Regions from separate parts of the Parashewanella sp. 2210YD4-3 genome, predicted to be linked through region 1. Evidence: predicted binding sites of a transcription regulator. Region 1 holds the regulator's gene; the other holds the start of a gene.

Region 1 (11,598 bases):
GCTAAAAGCTTTTCATACTCGTGATGGTTTTGGCGTTCGTTCGTTGCTAAATGCTGGTTTTCATTTGGCGGTGATCACTGGTCGTAAGTCGCAATTACTTGAAAATCGAATGAGTGCATTGGGCGTTGAACATATCTATCAAGGTATTGATGATAAATTAGTGCCATTTAATGAATTGCTCAGTAAGTTTGAACTTAAGCCTGAACAAGTCGCCTATATTGGTGACGATATGGTGGATTTACCCGTCATGAAACATGTTGGACTTTCGGTTTCGGTTGCAGATGGTCACCCTTACGTGAAACAACAAGTGAATATGATCACGACGATGAACGGCGGCCATGGTGCGGTGCGAGAATTAGCGGACTTGATTTTGGAGTCTCAGGGGCTATTTGAATCGGCTCAGGGAATGAGTGTATGAATCGAGTGACCCTCGCCATTATTGTTTTTTTCAGTACCGCACTGGTGCTGTATTGGCAGGTACAACAAAAACAAGGCGATAAAATTGCTCAAGGCCCTCAAATAGAACGGCCTGACTATATGGCTACCGATCTCAATAGTGTCGCCTATGACGAGCAAGGTCATTTAAGCAGTAAAGTAACAGCTAAGCACATGGAGCATTTCGCTACTCGTGATACGACCTTATTTACCGAGCCGGTATATTGGCTTTACGGTGAGGGCAGTGACAGCCCTTGGCGCATTTCTGCTAAAGAAGGTCGTCTAAAAAAAGATGATACACAAAAAGCTTATTTAGACTGGGACGTAAAGCTTGAAGCCATTGGGAAAAAAGAGCCCATTCAAAGTGTTAGTACCCGTTATGTTGAGTTAGATTTAGATAGTAAAACCATGACTACGGATGCCATGGTTTACATTAAAGGCAATGGATTTCAAAGCCAAGGTAAAGGCCTTTTTGCCGATTTTAATAATGAAACTGTACGCTTAAATGATCAGGTAACAGGAACCTATGAAGCGAATAAATAATATATTGCTGGCAGCGTTTTGCACAATGATGACCTTTTCGGCCGTAGCGAAGCAAGATGATTTAAAACAAGACCTAAGTATTAGCGCCAAAAGCCAAGCCGGTGATTTGAAAAATAATAAATTGTCGTATTTTGGAAACGTAAAAATTACTCAGGGCAGTATTAAGATTTACGCTGATGAAATGAGTGCGGTGAGTGATGATAAAAGTGGTCACAAGGTATTTGCTGCCAAAGGTAAACCCGCTACTTTTTCTCAAATTTTAGACAGTGGTGAGCTAGGAACGGCTAGTGCTTACAATATACGTTATGACAGTATTAGCGGTGACTTAGTGCTAAAAGGTAGCGCTGAGCTTGATATTGGTGGCAGTAAAATGAAAGCGGAAACCATTCGCTACAATATTGCAAATCAGCATGTGACAGCGGCAAGCTCGGGTGATGGCAATGACCGAGTGCAAACGATTATTCCGGCTGAAAACTACCAAGAAGCACGCAGTAAAAATAAAAAATCATCTTCAAAGCCTAAGACTGAAACTGAGAAGAAACAATGACTCAGAAAACCCTGACAGCAAAACATCTTGCAAAGAGCTATAAATCCAGACAAGTGGTAAAGGACGTCAGCTTATCAGTAAAAACAGGACAAATTGTTGGTCTGCTTGGCCCCAATGGCGCAGGTAAAACCACGACTTTTTATATGGTGGTGGGCTTAGTCAAAAGTGATAAGGGCCAGATTTTTATCGACAGCGATGATCTCACATTAGATCCCATGCACATGCGCGCTCGTAAAGGTATTGGTTACTTACCACAAGAAGCCAGTATTTTTCGCAAATTGACCGTTTATGAAAACATCATGGCGGTATTAGAAATGCGTGCATCACTTAATCAACAACAGCGCGAAGAACAGCTAGAACACTTGCTTGAAGAGTTTCATATTACTCATATTCGTGACAGCTTAGGTATGGCTTTATCAGGCGGTGAACGTCGTCGAGTAGAAATTGCCCGTGCGTTAGCCGCGAATCCTCAATTTATTCTCTTGGATGAACCTTTTGCTGGGGTCGATCCTATCTCTGTGATTGATATTAAAAAAATCATTGAACAATTGAGAGATCGTGGATTAGGGGTGTTGATCACCGACCATAATGTTCGTGAAACACTGGATGTATGTGAGCATGCTTATATTGTTAGCCACGGCAGCTTGATAGCCGAAGGCACACCTGAAGCCATCCTTGATGATAAGCATGTTCGGGAAGTGTACTTGGGAGAACAATTCACGTTATAGTAGTGATTATTTTTAGGGAGCTTTCCCATGCGCCAACAAAAACAATAAGAAGGATCAGCGGTAACTATGAAAGCGTCGCTTCAGCTTAAGTTAGGACAACAGCTCACAATGACGCCTCAGCTGCAACAAGCCATACGCTTGCTACAGCTTTCATCATTAGAGCTACATCAAGAAGTTCAACAGGCACTTGAATCTAATCCATTATTGGAATTAGAAGAAGAACTGGCATCGACAAAGACTGAGTCAGAAACGGCACCTGAAGTCGAGCTGGATTCGCTAATCAATCAAAACGAAAGCCAAGATATAGTTGAGCCTGAGATTCCTGACACTGTAGAGTCCCTAAGCAAAGAAAAGCTGACTGAAGAACTGCCCATGGATACCACATGGGATGAAACCTTTACGGCTATGCCTACTTCTGGCAGTGGTGCTTTACCTGCTGATGACCTTCCGTTTCAAGGCGAAACCAGTGATGGATTATACGAACACCTTGAATGGCAAAAAAACCTCACGCCTTTTTCGAGCACGGACTACGCGATAGCCACTGCGATAATTGAAGCCATCGACGAGCGTGGGTATTTGACCCAGTCACTAGATGATATTTTAGAGGCTATGGGTGACCCTGAAATTGAAATGGATGAAGTAGAGGCGGTGTTAAAACGAGTACAGCATTTTGATCCTATTGGTATTGCCGCTCGTGACGTACCAGAGTGTTTATATTTGCAACTCTCGCATTTTGACGACTTAACCCCCTATTTGGCTGAAGCGAAAAACATTATTCAGCATCACATTGATTTGATTGCTGTACGAGACTTTCGATCTTTACTGAAAAAAACTAAGCTTAGAGAACCACAACTCAAAGCTGCGATGAATTTGATCCAGAGTTTGGACCCAAGGCCGGGATTGAATATTGGCCGTAAAGACGATGAATATGTAATACCTGATGTGTCTGTCAGTAAAAAAAATGGGCGTTGGCAAGTGGAATTAAATCCAGATGTGATGCCAAAAATAGGACTCAATCAGCAATATGCCGCGCTGGCCAAAACCAGTCGAAGTAGAGATGATACCCAATTTGTTCGCGGTCACCTGCAAGATGCTAAGTGGTTTATTAAAAGTTTAGAGAGCCGTAACGATACATTATTAAAGGTGTGCAATTGTATTGTAAAAAATCAGGTCAACTTTTTTGAACATGGTCCTGAAGCTATGAAAGCGATGATTTTGAATGATGTCGCTGAAGAAATTGAAATGCATGAGTCGACGATATCGCGAGTGACGACACAAAAATACATGCACACTCCAAGAGGAATTTTTGAACTGAAATACTTTTTCTCTAGCCATGTTGGAACCGATGATGGCGGAGAATGTTCTTCAACAGCGATTCGAGCGCTAATCAAAAAACTGGTGGCAGAAGAGAATCAGAAAAAACCGCTCAGTGATAATAAGATTGCGCAACTGCTAGGAGAACAAGGGATCAAAGTGGCAAGACGAACCATCGCAAAATACCGCGAAGCGATGATGATCCCACCATCAAACCAGCGAAAGAGCTTATGATGAAATAAAGCGGCAGTTAACAACGACAGGAGGCAATGGATATGCAAATCCGGATCAATGGTCAACAAAATGGTCAGCAGTTGGATGTTACTGAATCACTAAAAGAATATGTCAGCGGGAAAATGGCAAAACTTGAACGTCATATCGAACAGATCAATAATGTGCGCATCGTACTCAATGTTCGAAAAACAAATCAAACTGCAGAAGCCAGTTTGGTCTTAAATGGCAAAGAAGCCTATGCCAAATCACAACATGATGATATGTACGCGGCTATCGATTTATTGGTAGCTAAATTGGATCGTCAAGTGATCAAACATAAAGAGAAGTTGATAAAATATTAACGATGGAATTAAACATCATTTTGAAGCCGGAATGCACCACTTGTGCAACGCCTGGCAGCAAGAAGAAAGTACTGGAAATGATCAGTGACTTAGTCGCTTCGCAGTATCCTGAACTTTCTTCTCAAGAAATCTTTGAAAGTCTACTCACCCGTGAAAAAATGGGCAGTACCGGCATTGGTAACGGAATTGCCATTCCTCACGGTCGATTAGATAACATTGATACCCCAATTGCGGTGTTGATCAAATGTGAGCAACCCATCGCCTTTGAAGCCATTGATAAACAGCCGGTGGATATCTTGTTTGCGCTGTTGGTGCCGTCTGATCAATGCCAGCAACACCTCAGCACCTTATCGGCTATGGCTGAAAAGCTCAGTGATAAGCAAACGCTAAAGCAGTTACGTCGTATTAATGATGAACAAGAACTCTATGAGGTGATCACTGCATGAAATTAGTCATTGTTTCAGGTAGAAGTGGCTCCGGAAAATCGGTTGCACTCAAAGTACTTGAAGATTTGGGCTATTACTGCGTTGATAATCTGCCTATGACTTTGTTAGGTGGTTTAATTGAAGAACTAAAACCGAATCAGGAATTAGTGGCAATCAGCGTTGATGTTCGTAATCTACCTGAACAAGACAAAGTATTTGAGCGCCAGCTTAAAAGCCTGACTGGGATTGAAATTCTTAGCTTTTTTATCAGTTCGAGCGATGATGTTTTACTAAAAAGATATACCGAAACTAGGCGTTTACATCCGCTGGCATATCAATGTAAAAGCTTACCAGAAGCGATTCGAATCGAAGGTGAACTGTTGTCTGGCATGTCTAAGATGATGGATCATTTTATTGATACCTCTAAATCCAATGCCTATCAACTCAGCGACAAAATTAGAGAAATTTTATTAGGGCGTGTTGAGCAAGATCTGGTGATCAACGTGGAGTCCTTTGGGTTTAAACATGGACGACCTAAAGATGCCGACTTTATGTTTGATGTAAGATTCTTACCTAATCCTCATTGGGAAGAAACATTACGACCTTTCACTGGGTTAGATAAGCCGGTACAAGACTTTCTCAATGCTCAGCCTGAAGTAAATAAATTCATTTGGCAAATCGCTAACTTGATTGATACTTGGCTTCCTCAGCTTGAGCGTAACAACCGCAGTTATCTAACCATTGCGATAGGGTGCACAGGTGGACAACATCGTTCCGTTTTTATTGTGGAGCAATTGGCTGAACATCTGAGAAAAAATAATCGTAACGTAGAGGCGCGGCATAAGGAATTGACCAATGCCGACACTTGAGAAAGAAGTCCTGATTTGCAATAAATTAGGACTGCATGCAAGAGCGGCTACAAAATTAGCGGTATTAGCCTCAGAGTTTGATGCCGAAGTCACGCTTAAACAAGGTGAGAAATCGGCATCGGCCTCCAGTGTTCTTGGGTTACTCATGCTTGAATCTGGTATGGGAAAAGCCATTAACGTTATTGCGACAGGCAAAGATGCGAAAGCGGCATTAAATGCGGTTTGCCAGCTGATTGATGATAAATTTGATGAAGCTTGTTAAATCTAAAAACATCAGTTGAACGCTAATTGAGTTAATAACTCTTTGAATGGCAAATTCAGTTTATAATCTCTAAGTTCATCCAATGGATGAAACGCTTTACGACCACAAGCTTGCTAAAATACCCGTTAACTGCGTTGTAACTTTTGCATGTACAATAACTACTTGCTGCAAGCTACACCTTACTAACGATCATTTTTTTTTCGCTTGAGGATTTAGCCAACTGATGCTTTTAGGTTAAAGACAATTTCCCTCTTATTTTGATTATATCCTGCCTTAACAGATTCTAATTCAGACTAGGTACAGACTCCTTCCTTTATCTTCAACGCGTTATCTTTATTCAATTTTCAGGCAATGACACAAATTAAAACATTACTGCTGGATCTCGGCGGCGTATTGCTAAATTTAGATTATCTGGCCACTGACAAAGCTTTCGCTGCGTTAGGTTTTGACGAATTTTCTAATTGTTATCATCAAAATGCCCAACAGCCATTCTTTGACCGTTTTGAGAAGGGGCTGGAAACGCCACAGGCCTTTAGAAACAAAATTCGAGCGTTGTCAGGCTTGGCCTTAGCTGATGGTGAAATCGATAGTGCTTGGAATGCAATGCTATTTGACTTACCTGTTGCACGAATAGAGTTGTTATTAAAACTTCAGCACCGCTACCAATTGATACTGTTTTCAAATACTAATGCGATTCATTATGAAGCGTTACAGTTGATCTTACAGCAACAATTTCAATGCGATATTTTGCAGCAAGTGTTTGACTTCACCTTTTACTCGCATTTAATCAGAGCACGAAAGCCAGAGCTTAAAGCTTTTCGAAAAGTATTGAGCATAGCTGACGCTAACCCTGAAACCACTTTTTTTATCGACGACACCCAAAGACACACTGTGGGCGCTGGTCAATGCCATATACAAACGTACTGGCTCCAAAACCATGAAACGATAGAAGACATACTCAACCCACTTGTGTAACTCATAATTTATTAAGACACCCATAATTATTTGCATTAATTATAATCCTTGCCTACGCTTATAAAATATCCGCTAAAGACAAGGAGAGTCGTGGATGCCAGCCTCAAGAAAAAGTGTAGTTAGCCTGCAAGATACCCCTTATTATCATTGCATCTCGCGATGTGTTCGTCGTGCATTTTTATGTGGGCAAGATAAGCTCACAGGTAAGAGTTATGAGCATCGACGTGGTTGGGTTGAGCAACGCATTTTGCAACTTGCAGAAATCTTTGCCATTGATGTTTGTGCTTATGCTGTGATGTCAAATCACTTGCATGTGGTATTGCATGTGGACCTTGTTAAAGCCAAGGACTGGTCGGAGCGAAAAGTAGTAGAGCAGTGGCATCAATTGCATAAGGGAACTCCTTTAACCCAGTCATTTATTCAAGGTGACTCTTTATCAAAGTTAAAAAAACGAGAGTTAGCGAAACAAATCATCGAGTATCGAAGCCGGCTTTGCGATATCAGTTGGTTTATGAGAGCCCTCAATGAACCAATCGCTCGTTTAGCGAATAAAGAAGACGAATGCAAAGGTCGATTTTGGGAGGGGCGATTTAAATCTCAAGCTCTGTTAGACGAAACGGCTCTTTTGGCCTGCATGGCTTATGTGGATCTAAACCCGATCAGAGCAAAAGTCTCCGACAAACCCAAAGATTCTTCATTTACAAGTATTCAGCGTCGTATTCATGCCAAATTGAAAGGCGTGCAACCAAAAGAACTAATGAAATTCAATCATCAAGATATTAGTGAGAACGAAAAATGCTTACCGCTTGGTATGCGAGATTATATCAAGCTAGTGGAAGAAACGGCATCAAGCTTAGTAAATAAAGACAGCGAACACATGGTAAAAAGTGAGCGAATTTTGATGGGGTTAAACCTGCCAATTGAGAATTGGCTGAGGTTGTGTTCTCGGTTTACCAAGATGTTTAAAGGCCCTGCAGGTAATCTCATGGCGCTAACCGAATATTGTCAGCGCTTAGATCGAAGGCGACGTCAAGGTGCAGCGAACAGCGCTAAATGGCTGAGCTCTAATAAGGATGAAACAGGGTGAAAGTCAACTGCTCAACTGTTAATAAACTTTAAAAATCATAATGTTGTGCGCTAATGAATGTTTCACATACTCAACGTGGTAATGATTATGGAAGTAAATAGCGAAGTTGTTGAATATCACTCAGTTCAATATGAGGCAAGGTGGTTATTGGCGTCTGTTTTTCGGTTTGGCCATAGCCCGGATTTAGCCATGCAGCCTGACAGCCAAAATTTCTGGCTCCAAATACATCGGCTTGGGCATTGTCACCCACATGCAGAATATGTTCAGGAGCCAGTTGTAAGCGTTCACAAGCCAGAGCAAACATATCTGGTGCCGGTTTCATTCTTAACCCATTTCCAGAATGTAAAATAAACTGGAAATAGTCAGCAATGCCGATGCGACCTGGGTCAACATTTCCATTGGATATGCCAATTAGCGGGTAGTGCTGACTTAAACTGTCAAGAAGTTCAATACTAGACTGAGGGACTGTAAAGTTGCTGCGGTGGAATAAAAAATGTTCCATGCCTTGGTGAGTAAACTGTTGAACTTGAAGCGCTGTTATTGCTTGTTGTTGCAACGTGTATTTCAACGTTTGCTCGCGGCTTTGCCAAGTATCGTGGGACAATTCGGGAGATTGTTGTAATACCTGTTGTTTTTGACTGAGCCAATGCTCTCTCTGCCACTGATGTTGGGCAGGAGCGATTTGCTGCATAAACTTGAGAAATTCAGTTTCAGCTTTAATGATAATGGGGCGATTGTCGTATAAGGTGTCGTCTAGATCGAAACTGATGACTTGGATTTGATTAAGGCCAAGGTAACTGCGCATCATTTTTCCTTTCTTTTGGCTCTCGGATGAGCACCGTCGTAAACGTTTGCTAAGTGTTGGAAGTCTAAGCTGGTATAGATTTGAGTGGTAGATAAATCGGCATGCCCCAGTAATTCTTGTACGGCTCTTAGATCAGAACTGGCTTCTAACATGTGGGTGGCGAATGAATGACGCAACTTATGTGGATGAACTTTGTTTGAAAGTCCTTGTTGTTGAGCCCACTTGTTGAGTCGAATTTGAATACTTCGATGGGATAAGCGTTTGCCTTTTTGGGTAACAAACACCGCTTTATCCTCAGTGTGAATACTTTCTCTAATTGCTAACCAATTCTGTAATGCTTCGACAGCCTTGGAGCCAACGGGTAACAGTCGCATTTTTCCGCCTTTACCGATCACTGTGACTTGTTTTAGGTGGTCGCTAAAGTCGTCGACATTTAATCCGGCAAGTTCGGCTAAGCGAAGCCCACTGGAGTAAAACAGTTCCATAATGGCTTTATCACGTACCGCTAATGGATCATCCAGATCGATGTCGACGAGATGCTGAATGCTGTCTACATCTAAATTTTTCGGCAATGGTTTATTTTGTTTTGGCGCTCTAAGCAAAACACTAGGATCGGTTGTGATGATGCTCTTTTGCAACAAAAATTGATAAAGCTGTTTGATGGAAGACAAGCTTAAGGCAATGCTTCTGGGGCTTAATCCTTGGCGGTGCAGCTTAGCCAACAAGGATTGCAGGTTATCAGGAGTTAGCTTTTTCCAAGGTTGTTCTTGCGATTGCAGCGCTTTAAATCGACGTAATTCACGCAAGTAATTTCGGCAGGTATAAGAAGACAATCGCCTTTCTGAGCGCAAGTAGCGTTCGAAGTCTTTTTCTATGTCGTTATTGGTTGGTTGTGCCATTATTGAAAACTGCTGAGTTTAAGCGTGATGATGGTTTTCAGTTGCTCTAAAAATAAGGTATCCATATCTGGAGTAAAGTGGGCGGCATTGGGGCTAGCAATGGCTAAGATAACTTTATCGCAGCTTGATTTTGGCGTTAGCTTAGATAATGCGACAGAGCCCACTTGGCTACCGAATAATTTTTGTGATTCGGTTTGAGTCAACCGCCCTAAATAGTAGCCGGAATGCATGCGTTTATTCCAAAGTGTCATCATTTCTGCATCGATGTTTTGGACGGCAATCAAACGCACATTACTAAAACCGAACTCACTTTTTAGAGCTGTAGATAGGGTTTGTTTAAGGGTGTCGAAATCGTCGCACTTGTATAAATCTAATACCAATTGCGAATTAAAACGAAAGATGCGCTCATTGTTGGTGGCCGCGCTCATAAGAGCAGTAATTTCCTCTTCAAGCTGAACAACACGTTGGCGCAGTGTTTCTTGCTGGCGTTCAACAATGGATACAGTGCCTCGCTGTTGATGGGGAAGCTTTAACGTATGCAATAAGTTGGGGTAACGATTAAAAAAGTCCGGATTATCAGAAAGGTATTCATAGACCAATTGTTCGTCAAGTTCGGCACAGATTTTTTCCTTGGGCGTTAAAGCATTAGTCATAGTTGAATGTTTCCATCATATACATGTTGAGCTGGACCGGTCATCCACAGAGGTTTTCCTTCACCATCCCAAGCGATTTTTAAACGACCGCCAGGTAAGTCTACTCGAACGGCATGTTTTAGCTTATTTTGCCGTTGTCCAATGGCGACAGCGGCACAAGCGCCACTTCCACAGGCCAATGTTTCTTGGGCGCCTCGTTCATAAACTCTGAGTTTGATGTGATCAGGGCTAATGATTTGCATAAAGCCAACATTGACGCCTTTTGGAAAGCGCTCATGCTTTGAAAGTATAGCGCCAATCTCGTCAACGGGAGCAGTTTCTATATTGTCGACTTCAATAACGCAGTGAGGATTCCCCATTGAAACCGCACCGCATAGAAACGTTTGATCTTGTGCTTGGAGTAAATAGATATTTTCAGTTTGTTTCGCCTTAAAGGGGATACGTTGTGGATCAAAAATCGGCACGCCCATATTAACCGTTACTAATTCATCACGCTCAAGACGCAGTGTCATTTTGCCATTAGCGGTACTGACTTTAACTTTATGTTTCTGGGTAAGCCCTTTATTTTTTACAAAACGGGCAAAGCAACGTGCGCCGTTGCCACATTGCTCGACTTCGCTGCCATCGGCATTGAAAATACGATAATGGAAATCAAGATCAGGATCATATGGTGGCTCTACTAACAACAATTGATCAAAACCTATACCAAAATGACGATTCGAGAGACGTTTGATCTGCTCTGGTGAAAAGAAGACGTTTTGGGTGATGGCATCAACCACCATAAAATCATTTCCCAAGCCGTGCATTTTCGTAAAGTTGATCATGTTCGCTTTTCTTTTATCGTTCATAATGCTGTTGTTGATCCCAATATTGTTTTCGGTTCAAAGGCTGAGGGTTACTGAGGTAACAGCTGCTCACCTTGCCAAAGTTGAGTTAACGTTTCTCGCTGACGGATCACATGACTTTTATCGCCATCCACGATAACTTCTATCGCCTTTGGGCGAGAGTTATAGTTTGATGCCATGGTAAAACCATAAGCACCACAGCTGCGAACGGCAAGGTAATCGTTGGGTTTGGTTACTAGTGGGCGATTTTTACCCAAAAAGTCACCCGTTTCACAAACGGGGCCAACAATGTCGTACTCGGTTGATTCGCCAGACTGTTTGAGCACAGGAATGATCTGGTGATAAGCTTGATAAAGTGATGGACGTAATAAGTCATTCATCGCACCATCAACAATCGCAAAATGCTTTTCTTCATTTTGTTTGAGGTACAACACTTGTGTTACAAAAATACCTGCATTTGCGGCAATGGCACGTCCCGGCTCCATAATGAGTTTTAATGGACGCCCTTGTAATTTTTTGACCACAGCTGCAGCATATTCATTAGGGTGTGGTGGTACATCATCATCATAAGGGGCACCTAAGCCACCCCCTATATCAAGATGCTGAATGCCAAAGCCTTCCTCATTTAGAGTATCA
Region 2 (11,598 bases), on a different contig from region 1:
AAACAATACTTTTTCTACACTATGCTTACCTAGAATCGGCATTAACGCATTTTGTACACTTAACAAGGCTTGTTGACGCAATTCATCTTTTCCTGATTGTGTGCTGAGCTTTTGCGCATCTGCACCACTAAAAGTCGATAATAACGCAGACTCAATCAGAGGAATGTGCTTTTTCACATCATTTTCAACCGAGCTACCTCTTACCTGTAGCTGCACTTTAATTTGTACTAACACAGGCTTTTTCGTGCCTGTAAGGTTGAACAAAAACGGTCTTGGTAAAGGCACATAACTGGCCACTTCTGGCTTCATGGGTGCCGCTTGCTCAGTAGAGTTTGAGCCTTGCATCTGCTCAGCTGATTCTGACGCATCATCACCAGAGAGGAAAAAGAAAGCGCCTGCACCACCGAGAATCAACACAGCAACCGCAGCGATAATGATCAACATTAACGGGCTTTTCTTTTTTTGTTCTTCAACCGTTAGCGTTTCTTCATCTGCCATAGCTAAATTTCCTTACTTAGTTCTTTCAAGCTCAATCGGGTAATGGTAACGATTTAAGCGTAATAATCTATAACTGAGGTTGGGTTTGTTGCGACTTTGAGCGTTATTTGTTCACTTGCTTCTTGTTCAAACTCTGATTGAGCACCTGAGCCAGAAAATCCATGTCCATTTCCTTGCTCTCTTCCTTGCTGCTGTCCACCATCATGATAAGAAATCTGACTATCAGCTAAATTTAGCCCCTGCTCAGCCAGCATATCTCTTAATCTTGGTTGTGCTTGCTCTAGTAGATCTCTAGCTTGTGGTGTCGCCACTTGGAACTGTACTTGAGTTTGTTCATTTTGCACTTGAATGCGTACCATCATGTGACCAAGTTCAGGAGGGTCTAGTCTGATTTCAGCCTGCCCAATGCCTTTATTAACCATGGCAACCAGCTGCTGTTTCATCACAGGAGAAAAACGCTGGATCATATCCTGCATTTGCACAGTTTGCTCTGCCCCCTGTCTTAATGATACATGCAGTTGAGGTACGTCAGTTTTGCTTTCTGGAGTCAGCATTTGCTGCAACGATAGCGGGCTTTGGGTTTGTAATTGATTTACTCTTTCAGCTACGGGAGTCGGCTCTAACGTCTCCATCGACGTTGTTTCTAACGCTTTGGCCAGCTCAACCTTCGCCGTTGGCATTTCTGATTTTGGCTTTATAGCGTTAAAAGCTTCAGCCATTTTTACTTGGACTTTACTATCTTTATTCGCTTCCAGCTCTTGTGATGCTTTACCATCTTGAGATTGCAAAGAAGCTGATTCTATAGCCTTAGCTTGCTCTTTAGTTAAGTTCGGTTCTAAGCTAGCTTTAGCCGTGGTAGCTTCCGCTACTTTCCCTAACTCTTTTACAGAAGTAGCCGCTTGCTCTGACACTTGACGTGTTGGCGCCAACTCTGTCTGAACAGATTTAACATCTGCATCAACTTCTTTTGAACTTGGAGTGACCTCTAAATTGGCTTTCGCTTTATCGAGCTTAGACACCAGCTCAGCATCAGTAGAGTCACCATCAGGTTGAGTCTCTACCGATGTTTTTGCATTTAACTTAACTAACACATCAAGCTTTTCAACATCGGCTTCTACGTCATCGCTTGCTTTATCTTTATCGCTTTGTTCAAGCGGCAAAGACTCACCGTTTTGCACATTCGTCACGGGGCTTACTGTCGTTTGATAGCTTTTAGAGTCATTGATTTGTTCTAACAATGACTCTGGCGATGGCGCTTTGTTTTCAGATGAATCCTGACCAGAGTCTTGCTCTTTTGATGTTTCTTCATCAGCTTGCTGCTGAGAACTATCTAGGTCACTAGCCGCAGGTTTTTCAGGCTCTGAAAGCTTAGATAGTTGTTGTGCAAAGCTTGTTGAATCCACAGTAGCCTCATCCGACAACGCCACTTCGTTTTCCGAATTTTCCGCTGAAACATGGGACGTAAATGATAGAGGATTAACTTGCGACACTATAATTTCCTTCTCTAAGCAACTGCTTGAAACTGACCGTCAAACATTTATCTATAAAAAGAGAAAGCACGATTTATGCCAAGCTAAAATCAATATGATTTACAACTCTGTTATAAGATATAAAAACTGAAACTAATTTCAGTTAATACAGGCTGTTAAGATGAGACTCTCATAGCCTGAGAGAATGCGATATGTTAGCTACTGTTGAACCAAAATCACCGATCAACGCTCCTGATAGACGGCATGATGCTCAAGCTTTAAATACAAGGCTAGTTAATGCTATCCGCTCAAGAGAAATAAATACAGTTAAACAGCTATTGGCTCATTTAGATAGCATTGATACTCCAATTCCATTTCAAATAAACTCACAAACGATCAACGCCCCAGTATTACATATTGCTTGCTATCTGGGCTTTTCAGAAGGCGTGGAGTATTTCTGCAACCAAGGGGCAAGTGTAAACATAGAATTAACTGATTACGATAATTGCTCTCCACTGCACTTAGCTTGCACAAACGGTGATTTAAGATCTGTAAATGCTTTAATGACAAGACAAGCTAATGCATTAAGGAGAACTGAGACTCATTGGGAAACACCACTGCATATCGCCGCCCAAAAAGGTCATCAGGCCATTGTTTCACTATTGGCTGGTGACCCCAATCTTATCAATACATTAGATGCTAAATATGTTTCTCCACTTTATCATGCCTGCGAATCGGGGTACGAGCAATGTGCCATAACCTTATTGCAACATGGTGCCAAACTTTGCTATTCAACAGATGACAAAACCCTTACCCCTGTTTATATCGCGATCAAAAATGGTCACGTTAACATTGCCCTAAAATTACTTTGCTGGGAGCAAAGCACAAGGAGATTCGAGCCTGAAGAGGTCACTAGAGGATTGGAGCCAAATAATATCGAACCTTTATTAATGTCCAAGCTTTGTGGTAACGGAGATCTAGAAGCCTTAAAACTATTGGCTAAGTCAAATCCTAACATCATTAATCTCCCCTTCGACGGTTTTTATCCACCAATGGTGGCACTATTCCATAATCAAATGGAAATGTATGAACATCTCATAAAAGCGGGTGCTAATATACACGTTACTGATCTCGAAAGAGGGAGTTTACTTCATTATGCCTGCGCTTTTGGCACTTTGAACCAAATGGAGTATTTGATTAATAATGGACTACAAATCGATGATCTTGATTCAGATCGAAAAATTCCGATGTTTAATCTTGCTTATAACCCCCATCTGCGCTCGGCTAAAGTTGAAAAGCTTGAACAGATAGTATCTAGATTATGCCCAAGTCACTTATATATTGATTTTATATTAGATTGCTACGCTCAAACTCCATTTCATATCGCAGTAAAACAAGGAATGCTGAACCTGATAAAAGCCATGTTTCCCTGTGTCATGGACATTAATCATAGAGGTAAACTAGGGAAGCACATCACAGCAAACGCACTTGAAATCGCAGCACAAGATGCAAGAATTGATATTATCAAGTTTCTAATATCAAAAGGTGCAGATCCATTCACACAAGCCAGCACAGGTAACCCTACTGCATTACATATTTTGTTAAAAAACTTCGAACCAAACATCCCATTCAATGTTTTCAAAGAACTCGTTGAATTACTTTCAAATAAAACGTCAATTAATGCCATAGATGGTGAAGGTTACTCCCCTTTATCAAGGGCTATACGCAATCAGCACGTGCAAGAAACACATCTGCAGTTATTAATAAATAATGGAGCACAAGTTAGTTTCCAAGTGACCCAAGAAATGCTTGGAGGTTATATAAAGCATCATGATGCTTGCAGGGTTAAAGTTCTATTAAATTGCAGAAGCGATCAGAGCATTCCAATAGATGGAATGGAGCTATTGACGACAGCCATAACCAAAGGAGACTACCCAACCGTAAAAAGTTTATTTGCCACTGCTTTTATTCAACTAAGTTTAAAAGAATACGACCATAAAGAACTCATCAAGCTTGCTTGTGACAGAGACAACGTTGAAATTTTCAATACTGTATTACAGAAAACGGGGATATCAGTAAATACTCCCATTGATTCGCATTTATCAGTATTTTTTTATGCCTTAATTAACGGAAAAGTAAAAATTGCAGCCAAAATAATAGGCACTCATCAAGCAGAATTGGTCTCCAAATTTAATCAAATTCATGCGTACCATATTATAGCCGAATTTGATCATGTTGATCTTTGTAAACAATTACTCAAAATGGGAGTTAGCCCTATTGTTCAAGATATTAATGGTGGCTCACCACTTTCCTATGCTATCAACTCAGAAAAAATAGAGGTATTTCAATTATTACTTAAACACTCCCCCCAATTAGCGGAGTTAGCAGACAGAGAAAATAGGTTACCCCTACGCCAAGCTGTTGATCAAAGAAGATTATTACACATACCTTGCTTAGCAAAAGCCTTCCCAAAAGGTATATTTATTCCAGATAAATATAATAGGTGTCCCTATCAGATTGCAGTTGAAAAAAATGACACTAGAGTTCAAAACTTGCTTGACCAACATATCCCACAATTACCACCACCGTCAGTAACAACGACTGTTTGAAACTAAAGTTAATGATTTTTCCTACGAAAAAACTGCTGTATCGCAAACTCATCAATCATTTTTTGTTCTGATTTAGCTTGTGCCGCCTGTCGTTTTTGTTCTTTTTTTTCTAACAGCATTTCAACCGCTTGTCGCTTTTGTTGCTTTTCAAGCCAATGTTGGTGTCGATGCTTAAGCTGCTCTTCGGTTTGCCTGATTGCTTCGACTTGTTGCTTGATAGCTTGATCAATTTGGTCGACAAATTTATGGAATTGTTGATATTGAGAAGAAGATAAGTTGCTTCCCACTTTATCCCCCATTTGCCGCATATAATCCAAACGATAAGTGTTTAATGCATTTAGCTGGCTACGAGCTTTTTGTTCGTCTAGCTTGGCACTGCGGTATTGCAGTGAAGCTTGCTCTTCTTCATCTTTCGCCAGTTTTAATACGGTATGTAGAGGATCTTTGGCCATTGTCACACTCTAAGAACTAACATTGGGCGGCAAGTTGAGACAACATCATTGCACAATCATCAAAGCTCAAACTGTCTTTCATTCCCTGCTGTAAAAATGCATTTGTTGCAGGCTGCAATCGAATAGCATTATCTAAGATCGGGTCGCTACCTTGATTGTAAGCACCAATCGATACCAAATCTCGATTCTGCTGATAATGGGCGTACATCTGCTTAACCTTACGCATATTGTTTAAGTGATCGTCACTCACCACCATAGGTGCAACACGGCTGATACTGGCTTCAATATCTATGGCAGGATAATGACCAGACTCGGCAAGCGCACGAGAAAGGACAATGTGACCGTCCAAAATGGCACGGGATGCATCGGCAATCGGATCTTGCTGATCATCCCCTTCTGTCAGCACGGTATAAAAGGCAGTAATTGAACCTTGCTCACCTCCACCGTTGCCCGCTCGCTCAACCAACCTCGGTAATTTGGCAAATACAGAGGGCGGATAACCTTTGGTTGCTGGCGGTTCACCAACAGCAAGCGCTATTTCACGTTGTGCTTGAGCGTAACGGGTTAAGCTATCCATCAATAGCAGTACGCTATAACCAAGGTCCCTAAAATATTCGGCTAAACGAGTTGATGTTTCACAGGCTCTTAAGCGCATTAAAGGCGAGGTATCCGCAGGAGCGGCCACAACAACAGACCGTTTACGCCCTTCTTCACCCAAAATTTCTTCAATAAATTCTTTTACTTCTCGGCCACGCTCACCCACTAAGCCAACGACAATGACGTCAGCTGTTGTTCCTCTGGTCATCATGCCCAACAGAACACTCTTACCTACACCAGAACCAGCAAACAAGCCCATTCGCTGCCCTTTACCTACTGTTAACATGGCATTAATCGCGCGAACACCAACATCTAACGGCTCAGAAATTGAACGACGTGATAATGGGTTCATCGCCACAGAATGAGTAGAAACGCTTTCTGAGTTTTGAATACCGCCTAAGCCGTCAATTGGCTGACCGCTACCATCCAGTACACGACCTAATAATGACATTCCGACATTCAGGCCTGACTTTTCACCAAGCGGTACCACTTTTGCTCCGGGTAAAACACCTCTGAGTTCGTCAATGGGCATCAGATATAACAATTCATCATCAAAACCAATGACTTCAGCGACTAATTCCCCGTCCATGGTTTCAATTGAACAGAGACTGCCTACTGGCGCTCGACAACCACTGGCTTCTAGCGTTAACCCAACCACTCGAACCAATTGACCGCTAGCGACGGCACGAAACGGCGTTACTTGCTGACAATATTGATCAAGCTGGTTCTTGAGCTTCTTGGATCTCTGTAGATTCATTTTGAGTTGGTACTTCTTGAGGAGAGATGTGTGTGGCTTTTTGAGTTTGCTCAAATAAAGCTTGCTGGAGTTGCTTTTCTAGATGGAATTGTTGCTCAGTCAAGGCCATTAATACCGCTTCGGTTCGATTTTTAACTTTAAGATCGACCGAGGATTTTTGACTTTCGATAAAACAATCACCTACTGATAAAGAGGGATCGGCTTCAAATTGCCATTGTTTCTTTTCGAGCATGGTTGCGCTGTATGCTTGCTCCACAAGTTCAACATCTTGCGGATTCAATCGCACGTTAACAGGTTGATTTTTTAGTGGCAGCGACTCAATACCTTGGCGCAATACATTATGTATATGTTGCGGATTGGTTTGAATTTCGGTGGCAACAATGGCTTTAGCAAGACTAGAGCTTAGCATAACTAAACTGGCTTCAATTTGAGTGTCGACAACAGATAAAGGCTGTTCAAGTTGTTGCGCCAATTGCTCTAATCGCAACAATAGATCTTTAGCTTCAGCTAATCCTTGCTCGAGCCCTTGCTCTTTACCTTGAGTGAAGCCTTCTGCGTGTCCTTTTTCTAAGCCTTCAAGTTTACCTTTCTCTAGACCTTGATTGAAACCTTGTTGAAACCCTTGCTCTCTTGCTTCTTGTTCCGCTTGCTGTTGCAACGCTTCTATTTCGGCTAACGTTGGCGGAGTGAAACTTTCTTCTTCTATTTTAGGGAGCGATTGAGCTTGAGTTCGTCCAAATAAATTTTGCTGCTCAGATTCAACGTCTGTAACATCAGGTATTTGCCAATGCTTAAATTCTTCGGCGACAGCATCAGAATTAGAGGAACTCATCACCGCCTCCACCACCTAGCATGATTTCACCGCTTTCGCTCAAACGACGAGCCACACCAAGAATTTCTTTTTGTGCCAACTCAACTTCACTAATACGGATTGGGCCCATAGCTTCAAGATCATCACTCAACAACTCAGCCGCTCGCTTAGACATATTGCCAAGGATCTTATCTTTCATTGAATCATCCGCACCTTTCAGTGCTTTCATCAATATTTCTTGTGGAACTTCACGCAGTAGCGCTTGAATGCCACGGTCGTCAATATCCAATAAGTTCTCGAACACAAACATGAGATCTTGAATTTGCTGCGCCATCTCTTCGTCTGATTCACGCATGGTTTCCATAAGCTGTGACTCAATAGAAGTATCTAAGTAATTCATGATATCGGCAGCCGCTTTCAAGCCACCCATTTTCGCAGCTTGAGCACCACCTTGACCTGCGAACTGTTTCTCCATGATGTCATTTAACTCTTGTAATGCTGCTGGCTGAACTTCTTCTAAGTTTGCAATACGCATTAGCAAGTCGACACGAGTGTTCTCAGGGAATTGTGCAAAAATCTCTGCGGCTTGATCAGGCTCGAGATAAGACAAGACAATGGTTTGAATTTGAGGATGCTCGTTTTGAATAATGGTCGCCACCTGACGGGCATCCATCCATTTCAATGAGTCTAAGCCTTTAGCACCACTGCCCATGATGATTTGTTCAATAATATTACCAGCTTTGTCTTCACCCAAGGCTGCGGTCAGTGCTTTACGAACAAAGTCTTCACTGTTAAAACCAATGGCAGAAAATTGCTGAATATCATCTAAAAAATGTTTGTGAACACCAATGACTTTTTCTTGACCGAAATCTTGAGTCGAGGCCATTGCCATACCCAGTTGTTGAACTTGTTTTGGTTCAAGATGGCGTAAAATTGACGCGGCGTCCGCTTCACTTAAGCTCAGCAATAAAATAGCGGCTTTTTCAACGCCCGTTAGCGTACTTACATCAAATGATGAAGCATCAGTATTCGATGGGCTTTCTACAATATCAGGCATCTTCTTCTTGCAACCAACTCTTAATTACTTGGGTAGACAACTCTGGCTCATTGGCTACCAGTGCACGAATAGCCTTGATCATATCATCATCTTTGTGAAGATCGGGGATTAAAATCGACCCATCATCGGCATAACTGTATTCACCATCAGATTTGTTAATCAATCCTAGGGTTTCTTGTGCATATTGGTCTTCAATTTCAGCCAATTCACTACCCGGAATGATTTTTTCCTGTGGCATATCTGCACCGGAATGAGCCATACGTTTGAACATAGGGCGCATTACCGTCAGGATTAAAACCAAAATTACAATGGCCGCCAGCACAAACTTCACCACTCGCATAAACCAAGGCTGTTCCCATAGTTCAGGCTTCGGCGCGGCTTCAAATTCATGTTGCATAAATGGTACGGTAACCACTTCCAACATATCACCGCGAGCTGAATTAAACCCAACCGCCCCTTCTAGCAAACGACGAATATTCGCCAGTTCCGCTTCTGTACGGGGCTCACGATTTAATTGTCCATCTTCACCGACAGCACCGGGCTTATAGTTAACCGCAACCGATACACTGATACGTTGGATAATGCCGATTTGCTGACGAGTATGACTGATGGTGGTGTCTACTTCGAAGTTTCTCGTGGCTTCACGATGGGAGCTGCCTGAACGTTCAGCGGAACCTTCTTGAGTTAATTCACTTACTTGCTCTGGAATTTCAGATTTCATTGGCGGCTGATTGGTCAATGCACCAGGGATTCCACCAACAAATCCAGCACCTGAATTAGTTTCTAAGGTTTGCTCACTTCTTACCGCTGCTTGAGCCGGATTAAAACGCTTAGCTGTTTGTTCTTTGGCCGTGAAATCCATGCCAACGTCTACTTGAGAAGTAAAGTTTTCAGGGCCTAGGATTGGGATAAGAATAGACTGAATTTTATTACGATATTCGTCTTCTTTTGACTGTGCGATTTCAAGCTCACGACGTGCTCTTGCTGACACGCCATCTTGGCTGCCAGAATTTAATAATCGACCTGCTGAATCTGTTACTGTCACACGGCTAGGGTCGAGGTTTTGTACCGCTGATGCCACAATATCAACGATGGCATCAATTTCTTCTTGTCCTAGTCCGCTACGACGAGTCGTGATCACCACCGTTGCACTTGGCTGTGATTTGCGTCGAGCAAACACATTTTCTTTTGGTAACGCCAGAATCACTTTAGCGCGAGTAACACTTTTAAGTTCTTCAATGGCTCGAGCTAGATTTTGTTCCTGACTGTGCTTCAGTCTAGCTTGCTCCATACGTTGACTAACACCAAAGCCGCTATCTTGATTTAAGAAGTCATCTTTTTTAGTGCTACTTTCGATGCCAGAACGGCTCAACAGTAGTTTAACTTCTTGGTATTTGTTTTCAGGTACTCTCACTACATCGACATCAAGTTGATATTTGATTTTATTTTTATCGAGCACATCTAACACTTGGATAAGTTCTTGGGTTTCCATTTTCCCAAGTGGTCGATATTCATCTTCCGAGGCAAGAAGCAACACGAAAACCGCCAATGCCAAACATACAGCTAAACCTAAAATCATAGTAATTTGACGAAGGGTATTAGTATTACCTAGGCCTTCAAGCATACCTGATTTATGTTCTTGGTCCGCTCCAGAATTAGTTGTACTGATTTCTGATGACTGGCTACCAACGGTGAGTTCTGTGCTCAAAATTCTTACCTGCTTTACTGCTATTTATTTTTCTTAAGCGATTACTATTTTTCTACGCCATTAAACAGGCATATTCATTATTTGCTTGTAAGCATCAACCAGTTTATTTCTAACTTGTACCGTAGCCTCAAATGCAACACTGGCTTTTTCACGTGCAATAACGGTATCGGAAAGCGTTACTGAGGTATCACCCATTTCTAATCGTGTCGATAAATCGGCTGATGTCGCCTGAAGTTGATTAACATTGCCAATGGCATTCGCAAGAACGTCATTAAAATTTGACGAATTTACATTATTAATCTCACGCATTCCATGATGTTGCGGAGAAATTGAAGGAGTAATCTCCCCTTTCATCGTTTGCATCTCTGTATACAAAGAACTAGCACCAATTTGCATGTTCGTCTCCCATGACTTTTTTTTGACGAGATGGAGTTATGTGAGAGATAAAGCAAAGGGTATGCCAAGGATTCGCGTTAAGAACTATTGGTTTCTTTTTGAGAACACAATCTAATTATTATGCCAAATGAATAAAAGTAGTATTTGTATACTAGGGCGTGTTGATCTTTCGTGATTGTTTTTGCAGTGATAAATTGGTTGTCTTATGCAAGGCAGAGTTTGTGAAGTGTGGCTGGCCACTTAAACAAGCGATAACGCAGCAGCTCTCAGTTTCAAAGAAAGTACCAATTTACGCTGTCTTCGATGCTTTTGAGCACTCCCTGTTCTTTGTTGTGACCAGCTTACTTAGATGGCTAAGCTTCACTGCTCACGCCTTGAACAGAAAAGTGCTCAAATAGCACAAAATTTAATCCTGAAAGGTCAACACGCCCTGAATCTATTAAAAAAAATTAATAAGCAATAGCGCTTTAAATGGGTTAACTTACGGTTTTAGCTTAATTTAATATTTTTTCATATTTGAGGTTAAGTGTTCGAGAAAATTCACACTTTCCTTATCACCTAAATCTGTAACCAACAATAAAGCCATGAAGGGCTCCTTATTTTCGCTTTGTTTATTTCACGATAAATGGTATAGGAGCAAAATATGAGTTGTTCAGAAGTTAACCCCTCTCCCAATACAAATAATAAATTACGTGAATTTTATGATTCCAACCCTGCCTACAAAATGGATTGTGAAGCTCAAGAAATAACGACTGCAGAAGCCTCCGTTCACGGTGAGTTGGTTCCGTATCAGCTCGAAAACCCCACAATTACAGGGCAAACAGGTAAAACCATAGTCGGAGCCCTTTTCGGAACTTGGGTGTGCTTTTATTTCGTAAGCCCTCCTGCTGGAATTGCTGCAACATTAACTACGTTAATTGCTACGGGTGCTGCTACACAAGGAGTATTCAAATTAGCTTCATTTTTTAAAGAAGCTGAACAACCTGATTCAATGATTGAATCGCAAATCGAAAAAGGGAAGCCAGATTCAAATCAACAAGAACAAAAAATATCATTAGCTGATGCCGTTACCAAAGGCAGAGAAAGTGAAATTGTGAGCCTACTTATTGTCGGTAGTTTTGGTTATTTTATAAAAGGAATTCCAGCCCTCAATATAGCATTTTCTGTTGGCGGTACATTGGTCGGTTCAGGAACAGCATTAGTCGTCCACCATAAAGTCATGGAGTGGTTTGATGTAACTCCAA

Evidence for each region. Region 1 encodes sigma-54, which starts transcription at its own class of promoters, with help from an activator protein. Its sites were predicted from a motif close to GTTGGCACGNNNNTNGNNT; they were not measured.
Region 2: AC1EU0_RS08025 (flagellar hook-length control protein FliK) is a predicted target of sigma-54. The motif match lies at 2,053-2,071, and genes of this name have one in related genera.

What each region holds. Positions count from the first base shown of each region.
Region 1 is NZ_JBWQOG010000016.1:41,557-53,154, forward strand. Features, by position in the region: gene kdsC (3-deoxy-manno-octulosonate-8-phosphatase KdsC) at 1-418, shown strand, start outside; gene lptC (LPS export ABC transporter periplasmic protein LptC) at 415-978, shown strand; gene lptA (lipopolysaccharide transport periplasmic protein LptA) at 962-1,525, shown strand; gene lptB (LPS export ABC transporter ATP-binding protein) at 1,522-2,253, shown strand; gene AC1EU0_RS18365 (RNA polymerase factor sigma-54) at 2,320-3,801, shown strand; gene hpf (ribosome hibernation-promoting factor, HPF/YfiA family) at 3,843-4,142, shown strand; gene ptsN (PTS IIA-like nitrogen regulatory protein PtsN) at 4,145-4,588, shown strand; gene rapZ (RNase adapter RapZ) at 4,585-5,436, shown strand; gene AC1EU0_RS18385 (HPr family phosphocarrier protein) at 5,423-5,698, shown strand; gene AC1EU0_RS18390 (HAD-IA family hydrolase) at 6,050-6,673, shown strand; gene AC1EU0_RS18395 (transposase) at 6,768-7,760, shown strand; gene AC1EU0_RS18400 (HAD-IA family hydrolase) at 7,846-8,568, opposite strand; gene xerC (tyrosine recombinase XerC) at 8,565-9,464, opposite strand; gene AC1EU0_RS18410 (DUF484 family protein) at 9,464-10,117, opposite strand; gene dapF (diaminopimelate epimerase) at 10,114-10,941, opposite strand; gene lysA (diaminopimelate decarboxylase) at 11,013-11,598, opposite strand, start outside.
Region 2 is NZ_JBWQOG010000004.1:173,811-185,408, forward strand. Features, by position in the region: gene fliL (flagellar basal body-associated protein FliL) at 1-498, opposite strand, end outside; gene AC1EU0_RS08025 (flagellar hook-length control protein FliK) at 552-1,988, opposite strand; gene AC1EU0_RS08030 (ankyrin repeat domain-containing protein) at 2,180-4,576, shown strand; gene fliJ (flagellar export protein FliJ) at 4,585-5,028, opposite strand; gene fliI (flagellar protein export ATPase FliI) at 5,045-6,382, opposite strand; gene fliH (flagellar assembly protein FliH) at 6,342-7,214, opposite strand; gene fliG (flagellar motor switch protein FliG) at 7,201-8,250, opposite strand; gene fliF (flagellar basal-body MS-ring/collar protein FliF) at 8,243-9,958, opposite strand; gene fliE (flagellar hook-basal body complex protein FliE) at 10,019-10,354, opposite strand; gene AC1EU0_RS08065 (hypothetical protein) at 10,998-11,598, shown strand, end outside.